3 regions of the Streptomyces sp. Y309 genome follow, and region 1 is predicted to be linked to each of the others. Evidence: riboswitches for the same ligand, from Rfam matches in the RefSeq annotation. Region 1 holds a riboswitch; each other region holds the start of a gene.
The links. A riboswitch is a leader RNA that binds a small molecule or an ion and turns the genes downstream of it on or off. The one in region 1 is predicted to bind cyclic di-AMP.

Region 1 (4,099 bases):
CTGATGGACATTGATCGTCCGCGGTGGGTTCACCGGCTGGTGGTGGCGACGCCGTTGTATGTGGAGGCAGTGCATGAGCAGGCACAGGTGTCGCGCAGGCGAATCGCCTTTCCGGGGTTCCGCAGACGCGCGGGTGCGTCCTGACACTCAAGTGCGTTCGTTCAAAGAGGGAGGCAGGGCCATCAGGTCGTCCCGTGCTTGAGTTTTGATGTCCGCGATGAGTGAGTGCAACTCGTGCCAGTCGTGCCAGGCGTCCTGGCTGAACCGCGAGGACTGCGGGGTGCCGTCGGACTCTTCCTCTATCATCGCCAGCCGGGTGTGGGAGACGAACTGGGCGTAGGGGCCCTGCAGTTCGCGGATCTTCCGCAGGACGTCCGGGCTCCAGTAGAACTCCGCTGCGGCCGCGCTGGCTGGCGGCGAGACGGCCTCCCAGAGTCTGACGCTTATGAGAGCCTCGGCCTTGTTCCGCATCTTCTTATCGGCGGAAGCCGCCCCGTAGTGGATCTCGTCGACGGTCTGGCCCACCCGGTGGAGCCAAATACCGAGCACTTCGTAGCTGCTCTTCAGTTCGTCGCGTGACCGCCTGTGCAGGTCGATCTCACGTTGCATTTCCTGCTGGCGTTCGAAGAGCTGCCGACTGGTCTCGAAGTGCCGCTCCATCACATGCAGTTGGTGGGTTGTGCCGCGGCTGGCGACGATGTATCCGATCCGGGTGCCGATCGCCAGAGCGAGAAAGACAGTGATCAGATTGGCTATCAGAGAAACAGAGTGATCAGTCACGGGGGCAGTATCCACAGCCGCTGCGGCATGTGCAGGAGTGGGGGGAAACCTGGGTGGGAAACGAGTCCCGGCTGCCCCTGGTGCACCGCTGGTCGAAGCCAGAGTGCTGGGCTCTCAGGTCATCGTCATCGAGCACGCCAGCCTGGACGGTGATCCGTTCCGTTCTACGTCAAGCGGCTCGCCCAGTGGCGGGCCGGTGATCGGGCTGCGGCGCGCACTCGCGCGCCGGCTCCTCAAGCCGACTCGATGGGCTCGCACGTGATCAAGCATCTGGCCATCACCCGCGCCCTGGTCCGGCCCGGCACCCGCATCGACGAGGTGCAGGCCCGACACACCCGGGCCATGATCCGGTAGAGACGGTCCTGAACACCTGCCAGCGCTAGGGTCTGCAGGACCGGAGGGGGCGAATGACATGGACAGCGTTGTGGGAGCTGTGGGCTCGCAGGTTCTCAGCGCAGTGGTCGCCGCGGTACTCACCAGCATCGCCGGGCTGGCGCGTTGGCTCATGGCCAGACGGCTGCCCGCGCGCCGCACATGGCGCTATTCGGGGGCAGGTGAGTCTCCGTCGTTCTGGACACCGCACACATAGACACCGGCCGATACCAGCGCCCCGTGGCTGGCCTGGGCCAAATCCGGGCCCTGTCCCTGTTGGTCCCCTCCCTCACCCACGCCTACCGAGACCTCGACCTGGAGAAGGTCCGGCTATCGGCCCACCTGCCGGGCCATGAGATGGAGCACGACCTGCTCGTCCTCGGCGGACCGAAGAACAACGAGGTCGCTCACCGCCTCCTGGCCGCCATGACGGAGTCCTTGCCGTTCCATCTGAGCGGAGGAGAGATCACCTGGGACGGCACCGCATACCAGGGAGAGGCCGCAGACAGTGAGGTGATCCGGGACTGCGGCTATGTTGTCCGAGCCCCGAACCCCCTCAACCCGAGCAGGCGCGTCGTACTCATCGGCGGCTGGTCCACCCACGGCACGGTGGCCGCCGCCCGTTGGCTGGCAGAAGAAGGCGCCGACCGCTCGCTGGCCGCCGATATCGCTGTGCTCGTAGAAGCCTCAGTCCTGCGCGACGGCCACGTATCCGCACCTCACGTCCTACGTCAGAGAGCCCTGCACGTGTGAAGTGCGGCATCGCTTGTTTGAAGACGGGCCTTAGTACGGGCCGTTGACGTTGTCGATCGAGCCGTAGCGGTCGGCCGCGTAATTGCAGGCGGCGGTGATGTTGGCGACCGGGTCGAAGCTGTCCATCGACGTGCCGGGCACGTGGTAGGCGGCGAAGGTGGGGTCGATGACCTGCAGGAGCCCTTTGGACGGGATGCCGGCGGCAGCGTTGGAGTCCCAGTTGTTGGTGGCCAGCGGGTTGCCGGAGGACTCGCGCATGATGTTGCGGTGGATGCCCTCGTAGGAGCCGGGGATGCCGCGCTGGGCCATGATGTCGAGCGACTCCCTGATCCAGCCGTCGAGGTCGTTGGTGTAGGACTTCTTCGCCGGGGCAGCGGCGGGCTCGGCGGCGATCGCGTTGTTGCGCTCGGAGCGGTCCGCCCGCTCGGCGGACGCCCTGGAGGCGGCCGGCTTCTCCGCGGGCTCGGCCGGGCCCTTCTTGCCGAGGGTGAGCTTGAGACCGGGACGGATCAGCCTCGGGTCGTCGCCGAGGGCGCTGCGGTTGTCCTGGTAGAGCTTCTTCCAGCCGCCGCTCAGGGAATGCTCTCGGGCGATCTTGGAGAGGGAGTCGCCCGCGACGACGACATAGGTCTTGGGAGCCGCGGAGGGCTTGGCAGCCGTGCCGGCCTGCGCCGCACCGGCTGTGGTCGCGCCGAGCACCGGAAGAGCGAGCACGGCCCCGCCCGTGCCTGCGGCGGCGATGCCCCGGGTGAGCGGACTGGACTTGGGACGGCGGTGCTTTCCCTTTGCAGGCATGACGAATTCCTCTCCGTCGCCTACGAGGTGAGCTGTCGGGTTCGGACGGGAGATGTCCGGTCGCACTGCGAATGCGACTTCACCCCGAGCCGTTCCGGAATCCGGATCGGCGCCTTACCTGGGTCCCCCGCTCCTGCCGTGCGTTAGTGAGTGGGTGGGAGGGTTTCCGGACAGCGGCAGGATTCGGCGTTCCATCCGGATCGACGGTGACGTTAGGCGAGAAAGCCCGGACGGAACAAGGCCCGAATTCGAATAGGGAATGCGTGAGGTCCGTCCCTGGCGACCAGAATCCCTCGCCCTCTTTGATCGAAAAGCTCAACTCTCTTTGCGCAGAACAGAAGTGCGCTCAACGGATCCGCGGACCACCGCCATTGATGTGACCCATTTCACTGAATCGGATGCAGATCGGAATGCGGTTCAACGGCATATCAGAGCGCGCTATTTCGCACGAGCAAGTGCAATACGGGCAGCACTTCATTTACGTCATTAATGATGTGAAGAAGTGGCTTTTCATGCAAAGGCGGACATAGCGCAGAGGCGGTGTCACCCGGATCTCGTCGGTCTTCAGTGCCGCAGCGGGCCTGAACGGTGAGGACTGGGCAGCGCAGCGAAGTCGACGAGCCGTGTGCATGCGGCGCAGCCGGTTCGAGGGCTGCGAGATGGTCTGGCACCGGGCTGCGGGGCGGAGTAGGCCGTGGAACTGGGGGCAGCGGCCATGTGCTGCTGGGCCACGAGCCGTTGGTGGGGGAGTGGCCGCTTGGGGCGGCTGGACGCGAAGCTCAAGAGAGTCACTTGCAGAGAAGGGCATCGCCTGGCGGCCGGCGTGCGAGGCGCGCAAGCCAGGTGCGCGCACGAGGTGGGCCAAGTTCCACCGGTGTACGTATGCTGCTTAACGCCCCACTCAAATGGGGGAGTTGTGGTGGTCAGAAATGCTTAGGATGGCGGATCCTGCCCACATGTAAAAGGGTGAAGCTGTGAAGTCTCGCTTATGTTGCGGTAGTTACGTTCCTCTGACCTGTGCTGCAGAAGATGCGCAGTGAAAGGTGTTGGAACCTGTACAGTCCGGATGTACTGAGGTGCGGCAAGTTGGATGAGACTGCTGCAGATGTAGTGAGAATTCCTGATGCCCAGCACGCTCAGCCCGAGAGGCGTTCCGGACGGAGTGTGTCTGCCCGGACGGAGTGTGTCTGCGCGCAACACGGAAGCATTGAACAGCCCAGCACGGCGGAGGAGTCCCCCCGCTAGCCGGTCTCCGTCACCGTGAGCTCAGCCCCGTATCCGCGGGAACGGCTATCGTTTCCCTGTGGGTGCAGATGAGATGGAGCAAGCGCAGACAGAGCAGGGATGGAGCTATGGCTACGGCTTCGTCTGCGCCGGGTGTGTCGATGATGAGACCCTC
Region 2 (4,099 bases), on a different replicon from region 1:
CGGCCTGCGCACGCTGCCGGTGACGTTCACGCCGCCCGGCCGCTGACGGTGGGTCCGGTACGTGACTGACGTACCGTCACGGCTGTGACTTTCACGTGATCTGCGCTGCATCGACTTGTGACTGACGTTCGACTGCGGCTACGTTCACGACGGCTCGGCACCTCAGAGCACCACGTGCCGCAGCTGTTCTTGTCGTCGCTCGAAAGGCACGTGCATGCTCTCCGGCCAAGGCCGTCACCGCCGCCCCCGCCAAGCCCCGGCGATCGTCGTCGCGGCGGGCGTCACCGGTTCCGCCATCGCCATCCCGCTGCTCGGCGCCACGAGCGCGAGCGCCGCGGACGCCACCACGTGGGACAAGGTCGCGGAGTGCGAGAGCGGTGGCGCGTGGAGCGCCGACGAGGGCAACGGGTACTACGGCGGGCTGCAGTTCTCGCAGGAGACCTGGGAGGACTACGGCGGCCTCGGGTACGCGCCGAGCGCCGACCAGGCCAGCCGCTCCCAGCAGATAGCCGTCGCCGAGAAGGTCCTCGACGACCAGGGCCCGGACGCCTGGCCGAGCTGCGCGCCGGTCGCGGGCCTCACCCAGGACGGCGCGGCCGCGGACGTCGACCCGGGCCTGCCGCCCGCGCCGACGAAGCCCGCGGAGCCGTCGGACGAGACGAGCGAGAAGCCCACCGATTCCACCGGCTCCACCGACTCGGGTGACTCCGCCGACAGTGACAAGGGCGGCAAGGACGGCAAGAGCGGCGACGCGGACACCGACCGGGAGACCGGCAAGCACCGCAAGCCCGACAGCGGCGACAGCACCGGCACCGGCGGAAGCGCCGAAGACAGCAAGGACGGCAAGGCGGAGACGGAGAAGGGGAAGGAGGGGAAGGGCGAGCAGGGAGAGAAGGGGAACGCGTCCGAGGACGAGGACGGCAAGTCCGAGGGCCGTGACAGCACTTCGCCCGACTCCGAGTCCCCCGGCGCCTCCGACGGCTCCTCGGACCCGTCGGACGCGTCTGAGCGCCCCTCAGGCCGCCACCGCGGCTCCAGCGCGGACGAGGCGACGGAGGGCGACTCCGACTCGGGCTCCGCGGGACGGCACGCCTCTCGCGGTGCGGACCGCGACACGCGTGACGGCGAGCGCACCACGGACACCTACACGGTCCGCTCCGGTGACAACCTCTCCCGGATCGCCGACCGGCACGACCTTGACGGCGGCTGGTCCTCGCTCTACGCGGACAACAAGAAGACCGTCGGCTCCGACCCGGACCTCATCCTTCCCGGTCAGCGACTCGAGCTGAGCGAGAAGCAGGCCGCGGAGGCGGACCGGAAGTAGGCACGGCGGAGCGGAAGTTGACTGGCAGTTCGCGGTTAATGTCCGGTTTAAAGACGGTGAGAGGCAAGTGAGAGATGGGTCTCAGAAGCCCTGATCGTCTTTGTAATTCGGGTGATTGCGTGTCTACGGTCGTGACCGCTCGCCACAGCGGGCCCCGCCGGTCGGTACGCCGAATCCTGCCAACGGCCGGACGGGAACAGTCGTCGCTTCGAGCGCCGAAGGCAGGAGCGGGGGACCCAAGGTAAGCGCCGGGCCCGTCCGCCCCGCAGTGAGCAAGTGAGCCGCTGCGAGACGGACAGGAACGGCTAGGGGTTAAGTCGCACGCAAGCCGTGCGGCCGGGCACTCACCCGCCCGAACCCGACAGCTCACCTCGCAGGCGTCGGTGAGGGGATCACTCCATGCTGTTTTCCGGCAAGGGCAAGCACCGCCGTCCGTCCAAGGCCACCCGTGCCGCCACTGTCGTGGGCGTCACCGGCGTCGCCGTCGCCGCCCCGCTGATGGCGGCCGGCTCCGCGAGCGCCGCCACCGGCGCCGAGTGGGACGCCGTCGCCCAGTGCGAGTCCGGCGGCAACTGGTCCATCAACACCGGCAACGGCTACTACGGCGGCGTGCAGTTCTCCGCCTCCACCTGGGCCGCTTACGGCGGTACGAAGTACGCGCCCACCGCCGACAAGGCCTCCAAGGCCCAGCAGATCGAGATCGCCGAGAAGGTCCTCGCGGGCCAGGGCAAGGGTGCCTGGCCGAGCTGCGGCGTGGGCCTGTCGGGTGCCGCGTACAACGGCGGCGGCGCCGAGCAGCCGCAGCAGCAGAAGCCGCAGCAGCAGCCCCAGCAGCAGGCCAAGCCCCAGCAGCAGCCCCAGCAGCAGGCACAGCCGCAGGCCAAGCCGCAGCAGCAGCCGCAGCGGACCGCCCCGCAGACCGAGTCGAAGAAGACCGTCGAGACCCCGACCGGCAAGGTCGTGAAGAAGGGCGACGGCGAATACAAGGTCAAGTCCGGCGACACCCTCTCCAAGATCGCCGAGACGCACGACGTCAAGGGCGGCTGGCAGAAGGTCTACAAGCTGAACGGCGACATCATCGACGACGCCGACTTCATCTACCCGGGCCAGCAGCTGCACCTCAGCTGAAGCTGAGCCCCGGCCCCGCCTCGACAGGCAGGGCATCCCCGTCCCCACGGGTCCCCTCGCCCCGGTGCGCGTATCCCCCGTACGCACCGGGGCGAGGTGCTGTCCGCCTCCGGACCGCGCACCAAGACCGCCCTCGCGTCGCCCGGTCTGTACGCCATGGGCGAAGCTACCGGTCGGTAGAACCTGGGCTTCCGTCCTGATTCCCAGGGAATTGGCCCGCCCGTCGTCCCACGGGGCGGGCGGTCGGCTGGCCGAAGCTCCCGGGCCCGTTAGGCTCAGGAGACGCAGGGCCGATGAAGACCATGCAAGCCATGCGCAAGCCGCGCCCCCAGTGGCGCACGCCATGCGCCCCTAGCGTCACATCCCAGAAGGAGATGCTCGTGCCGTCCATCGACGTCGTCGTAGCCCGGGAAATCCTGGACTCCCGAGGCAACCCCACGGTCGAGGTCGAGGTCGGCCTCGACGACGGGTCCACCGGCCGCGCCGCGGTCCCGTCCGGCGCCTCCACCGGCGCCTTCGAGGCCATCGAACTGCGTGACGGAGACGCCAACCGCTACGGCGGCAAGGGCGTCGAGAAGGCCGTCCTCGCCGTCATCGAGCAGATCGGCCCGGAGCTCGTCGGCTACGACGCCACCGAGCAGCGCCTGATCGACCAGGCGATGTTCGACCTCGACGCCACCGACAACAAGGGCTCGCTCGGTGCCAACGCCATCCTCGGCGTCTCGCTGGCCGTCGCGCACGCCGCGTCCGAGGCCTCCGACCTGCCGCTGTTCCGCTACCTCGGCGGTCCGAACGCGCACCTGCTGCCGGTGCCGATGATGAACATCCTGAACGGCGGGTCCCACGCGGACTCCAACGTCGACATCCAGGAGTTCATGATCGCCCCGATCGGCGCGGAGTCCTTCTCCGAGGCGCTGCGCTGGGGTGCCGAGGTCTACCACACGCTGAAGAAGGTCCTGAAGACCAAGGGCCTGTCGACCGGTCTCGGCGACGAGGGCGGCTTCGCGCCGAACCTGGAGTCGAACCGCGCCGCCCTCGACCTCATCGTCGAGGCCATCAAGCAGGCCGGCTACGTCCCCGGCGAGCAGATCGCGCTCGCGCTCGACGTCGCCGCGTCCGAGTTCTACAAGGACGGCGCCTACGAGTTCGAGGGCAAGTCCCGCTCGGCCGCCGAGATGACCGAGTACTACGCCGAGCTCGTCGAGGCGTACCCGCTCGTCTCCATCGAGGACCCGCTGTTCGAGGACGACTGGGACGGCTGGAAGGTCATCACCGACAAGCTGGGCGACAAGGTCCAGATCGTCGGCGACGACCTGTTCGTCACCAACCCCGAGCGCCTGGCCCGCGGCATCGAGGAGGGCTCGGCCAACGCGCTCCTGGTGAAGGTCAATCAGATCGGCTCGCTGACCGAGACCCTGGACGCCGTCGAGCTGGCCCAGCGCAACGGCTTCAAGTGCATGATGTCGCACCGCTCCGGCGAGACCGAGGACGTCACCATCGCCGACCTCGCCGTCGCCGTGAACTGCGGCCAGATCAAGACCGGCGCCCCGGCCCGCTCGGACCGCGTCGCCAAGTACAACCAGCTGCTCCGCATCGAGGAGATCCTCGACGACGCGGCGGTGTACGCGGGGCGCTCCGCGTTTCCGC
Region 3 (4,099 bases), on a different replicon from region 1:
GGGCTGAGCTTGGGCTCCGCGTGTCCGGTGCCTTCGAAGGCGGTCGCGGTGGCGGCCGACGCGAGCGCGAGGGTGGCGGCCGTACGGGCCGTATGGCCGCTGAGCGAGCGCTGCTTGGGCTTGCGGTGCGCTGCCACGGAGGCTCCACGTCCTTCCTTGTGGCCGGGTCCGTCGCCGGTGCCGACCGCGTCGTACGGCCGGTGCGGCACCGGTCCGACGGCGCCCCGCACAGGGGGAGCGGGACACCGCCGGACTTTCTCGGCGGAGGTGGCCGACTGCCGTCCCTGGTCCGGACGACGGTGGGGAGCCGGTCACCTGGCGAGGACGCTAAACCTCACCGTCACCGGTTCGTGACCCGATGTGCGCTAACGACGCATGCGGGGCGACGGCTGAACGAATGCGAGCGACCCGACGCGGCCTCGGCGACCGGTTTCGCGGTGTGCGTGACCGATGTGGCGCTTGTGACCCGCTTGCCTGGTGAGGGGTGATAAGGCCGTCGGCGGGCCGGGGCCGACCCGCCCGGCCGCGGCCGCGGACCGGGAATTAGGCTCCGCCCCATGGACGTACTCATCCATCTCTTCGTCGGCCTGCACATCATCGGCATCGCCTCGCTCCTGGGCGGCTTCCTGACCCAGATGAAGGCGATGGGTGAGGGCACGGCACGGTTCAGCCCCGCGATGCTGCACGGCGCGCTGACCATGCTGGTCACCGGCGTGGCCCTGGTCGGCCTCAACCAGGCCGACGACAACACGGTCAACAACCTCAAGATCGGCATCAAGCTCGCGCTGCTGATCGTGATCCTCGCGCTCGTGTACGTGAAGCGGGACGAGGAGAAGGTCGACAAGGGGATGTTCGGGGCGGTCGGCGGCCTGACCACGGCGAACATTTTCATCGCCGTGCTGTGGACGTGAGCGTCGGACCGCCGACCTGATCGCCGGAAATCGTCGGCCACGCGCGCGTGGGCGTGCTCCCAGCCGCGGTACTTGACCGTGACGACCACCGGGGTATCCGGGCCAGCTCACCCTCCGCAGGTGTGGTGGCGCGCGGTTCGGGGTTTGTGGCGTGGACATCTTCGCGAGGCCCGGGGCGTGCACGCACGTGTGTCGTCCCTCTCCGTAGAGGCGCCGATTCCTGTCGGCCCCTCTACGGAGACAGCGATTACGCCGGCCGCACCACGCTGTGGATCGGCATGTAGTAGATCGACTCGACCCGGACGTTCGCGCCCGGCTTCGGGGCGTGGATCATCTTGCCGTTGCCTATATAGATGCCGACGTGGCTGATGTCGTCGTAGAAGAAGACCAGGTCGCCCGGCTTGGCGCTGGAGGTCGGCACGGTCGTGCCGACCTTCACCTGGTCCCAGGTGGTGCGCGGCAGGGAGATGCCGGCGGTCTTCCAGGCGGCCTGGGTGAGGCCGGAGCAGTCGAAGGAGTCCGGCCCCGTGGCGCCCCACACGTAGGGCTTGCCCATCTGCTTCTCGGCGAAGGCGATGACCTTCTCGGCCTTGGCGGCGTAGCTGCCGTCCGTGGCGCCCGAGCCCGACCCGGAGCCCGACCCCGATCCTGAGCCGGTGTCCGAACCGGAACCGGAACCCGAGCCCGACCCGGACCCCTGGTCCTGCCCCTGCTCCCGTTCCCGCTCGCGCCGCTCCGCGGCCTCCTCCGCCTTCCGCTTGCGCTCCGCCTCGGCCTGCTTGCGCGCCAGCTCGGCGGCCTTGCGCTTGGCGGCCTCTTCCTTCCGCTTCTCGATCGCGGCGAGCCGCGCCTTCTCCTCGGCGGTCAGCTTCGACAGGAGCGAGCGCGCCTTGGTGAGCTTGGTCTGGACGGTCTGCTTGCTCGCCTTCAGGTCGTCGCGCGAGTCGCCGAGCGTCTTCAGGCTCTTCGCGGCCTTCGTGCGCTGCTTGGTCGCGGCGGCCTGCTGCGTCTGGTAGTCGTCGACGGCCTTCTTCTGGCGGCTGGTGAGCCGGTCGGCGAGGTGGTTCTGGTCGAAGAAGCCCTGCGGGTCGTCGGCGAGCATCATGGTGGCGGTCTCGGAGACGCCTCCGGTGCGGTACTGCGCGGCGGCGAAGGAGCCGAGCTCCTGCCGGGCCTCGTTCAGGCTGTCCGTGCGCTTGGCCACGTCGTCCAGGAGCCGGTCGACCTTCTTGCGCTGCTTGTCGGTGCGCTCCTTGGCGGAGTTGTACTTCTGCGTGGCCACTCCGGCCTGGTGGTAGAGGTCGTCGACCTTCTTCTGGACCTCTTCGAGGCTGGGCTTCCCGGGCTCGGCGGGGGCGGACGGCGCGGCGTTCGCGCTCTGCGAGAGCAGGGCCACCGACGTGAGGGCGGCCGTCGTGATGCCGAGGGCCGGGGTCGTGCGTATGAGGGCTGAGCGGCTGCGCGGCTTGCGGTGCGACGCCAAGGCTGGCGACTCCTTCCGTGGACCGCCTACCGGGTTAGCTGTCGGGTTCGGGCGGGTATTTCGGAAGGCTGCCCTACCGTCCCGTACTACGTACGGGACCGATTCACCCCAGGAACATGGTGGGTCCCCGGCTCCGAACGCGTCGGACTCGGCGGAGGCCGCGCGTGCCCGGCGGGGATCGCCGGTGGGGGGACGTGCGGCCCGCGCAGCACGCTAGCCAACTCGTGCGGCGCGAGGGAAGGTTGATGTTCGATATGCCCGATACATTTTCGTGACTTTACGAAGCCCTTGGCGCCGCCCTGACGCGGGCCCGCCCCGGTCGTGGCGCAGCGTGACACTCCGGGCGCGCAGCGCAGGGATGGCCGGAACCTGGGCGGCCTGCCGGAACCCGGGGCGGGTTGTCAGTGGGGCCGCCTAGACTCGGGAGGCGATGAGCAGCCTCTTTGACGACAGCTTCCTGGCGGACCTCAAGCCCTCGCAGGGCCACGAGGAAGAACCCCCGCCGCCGCCCGAGGACAGCGCCCCGGAGCCCATTCCGGACGACCTGTTCCACGGGAAGTTCGACGCGCCCGCACCCCGGGACGGGTACTACAGGGACGGCGCCCCCCGTCCCGCGATCGACCCGGCGGCGCTGCTCGACGGCCTGAACGAGAACCAGCGCGCGGCCGTCGTGCACGCCGGCTCCCCCCTGCTCATCGTCGCCGGCGCGGGCTCCGGCAAGACGCGCGTGCTGACCCACCGCATCGCGTACCTCCTCGCGGAGCGCGGTGTGCACCCCGGCCAGATCCTCGCGATCACCTTCACGAACAAGGCCGCGGGCGAGATGAAGGAGCGCGTCGAGCAGCTCGTCGGCCCGCGCGCGGGCGCGATGTGGGTGTCGACGTTCCACAGCGCCTGCGTGCGCATCCTCCGCCGTGAGTACAAGAAGCTGGGCTTCACGTCCTCCTTCTCGATCTACGACGCCGCCGACTCCAAGCGCCTGATGGCCCTGGTCTGCCGCGACCTCGACCTGGACCCGAAGAAGTTCCCGCCGAAGTCCTTCAGCGCCAAGATCTCGAACCTGAAGAACGAGCTGATCGACGAGGAGGACTTCGCCGCCCAGGCCGCCGACGGCTTCGAGAAGACCCTCGCCGAGGCGTACGCGATGTACCAGTCGCGGCTGCGCGAGGCCAACGCGCTCGACTTCGACGACCTGATCATGACGACGGTCCACCTCCTGCGCGCATTCCCGGACGTCGCCGAGCACTACCGCCGCCGCTTCCGGCACGTGATGGTCGACGAGTACCAGGACACCAACCACGCGCAGTACGCCCTCGTGCGCGAGCTGGTGGGCCCCTCCGGAGAGGACCAGGAGCCGGGCGAGCTGTGCGTCGTGGGCGACGCCGACCAGTCGATCTACGCCTTCCGCGGCGCCACGATCCGCAACATCCTCCAGTTCGAGGAGGACTATCCGGACGCGACGACGATCCTCCTGGAGCAGAACTACCGCTCCACGCAGACGATCCTCACCGCCGCCAACGCCGTCATCGAGCGCAACGAGAGCCGCCGCCCCAAGAACCTGTGGACCAACGCGGGAGCGGGTGCCCGCATCACCGGGTACGTGGCGGACACCGAGCACGACGAGGCCCAGTTCGTCGCCGACGAGATCGACCGCCTCACCGACGCGGGCGAGGCCAAGGCCGGCGACGTGGCGATCTTCTACCGC

Region 2: another riboswitch for cyclic di-AMP. It lies ahead of AC0KTA_RS22360 (transglycosylase family protein); the one in region 1 lies ahead of AC0KTA_RS40140 (LysM peptidoglycan-binding domain-containing protein).
Region 3: another riboswitch for cyclic di-AMP. It lies ahead of AC0KTA_RS14785 (C40 family peptidase); the one in region 1 lies ahead of AC0KTA_RS40140 (LysM peptidoglycan-binding domain-containing protein).

The regions. Positions count from the first base shown of each region.
Region 1 is NZ_JBWYAE010000002.1:165,798-169,896, reverse strand. Features, by position in the region: gene AC0KTA_RS40155 (SAVMC3_10250 family protein) at 1-144, shown strand, start outside; gene AC0KTA_RS40150 (hypothetical protein) at 148-780, opposite strand; gene AC0KTA_RS40145 (hypothetical protein) at 1,393-1,905, shown strand; gene AC0KTA_RS40140 (LysM peptidoglycan-binding domain-containing protein) at 1,936-2,700, opposite strand; cyclic di-AMP (ydaO/yuaA leader) riboswitch at 2,703-2,867, opposite strand; gene AC0KTA_RS40135 (HEPN-associated N-terminal domain-containing protein) at 4,004-4,099, shown strand, end outside.
Region 2 is NZ_CM160048.1:5,464,088-5,468,186, forward strand. Features, by position in the region: gene AC0KTA_RS22350 (cytochrome P450 family protein) at 1-46, shown strand, start outside; gene AC0KTA_RS22355 (LysM peptidoglycan-binding domain-containing protein) at 215-1,324, shown strand; cyclic di-AMP (ydaO/yuaA leader) riboswitch at 1,528-1,719, shown strand; gene AC0KTA_RS22360 (transglycosylase family protein) at 1,724-2,452, shown strand; gene eno (phosphopyruvate hydratase) at 2,827-4,099, shown strand, end outside.
Region 3 is NZ_CM160048.1:3,799,782-3,803,880, reverse strand. Features, by position in the region: gene AC0KTA_RS14795 (C40 family peptidase) at 1-137, opposite strand, end outside; gene AC0KTA_RS14790 (hypothetical protein) at 558-911, shown strand; gene AC0KTA_RS14785 (C40 family peptidase) at 1,159-2,394, opposite strand; cyclic di-AMP (ydaO/yuaA leader) riboswitch at 2,403-2,558, opposite strand; gene AC0KTA_RS14780 (ATP-dependent DNA helicase) at 2,825-4,099, shown strand, end outside.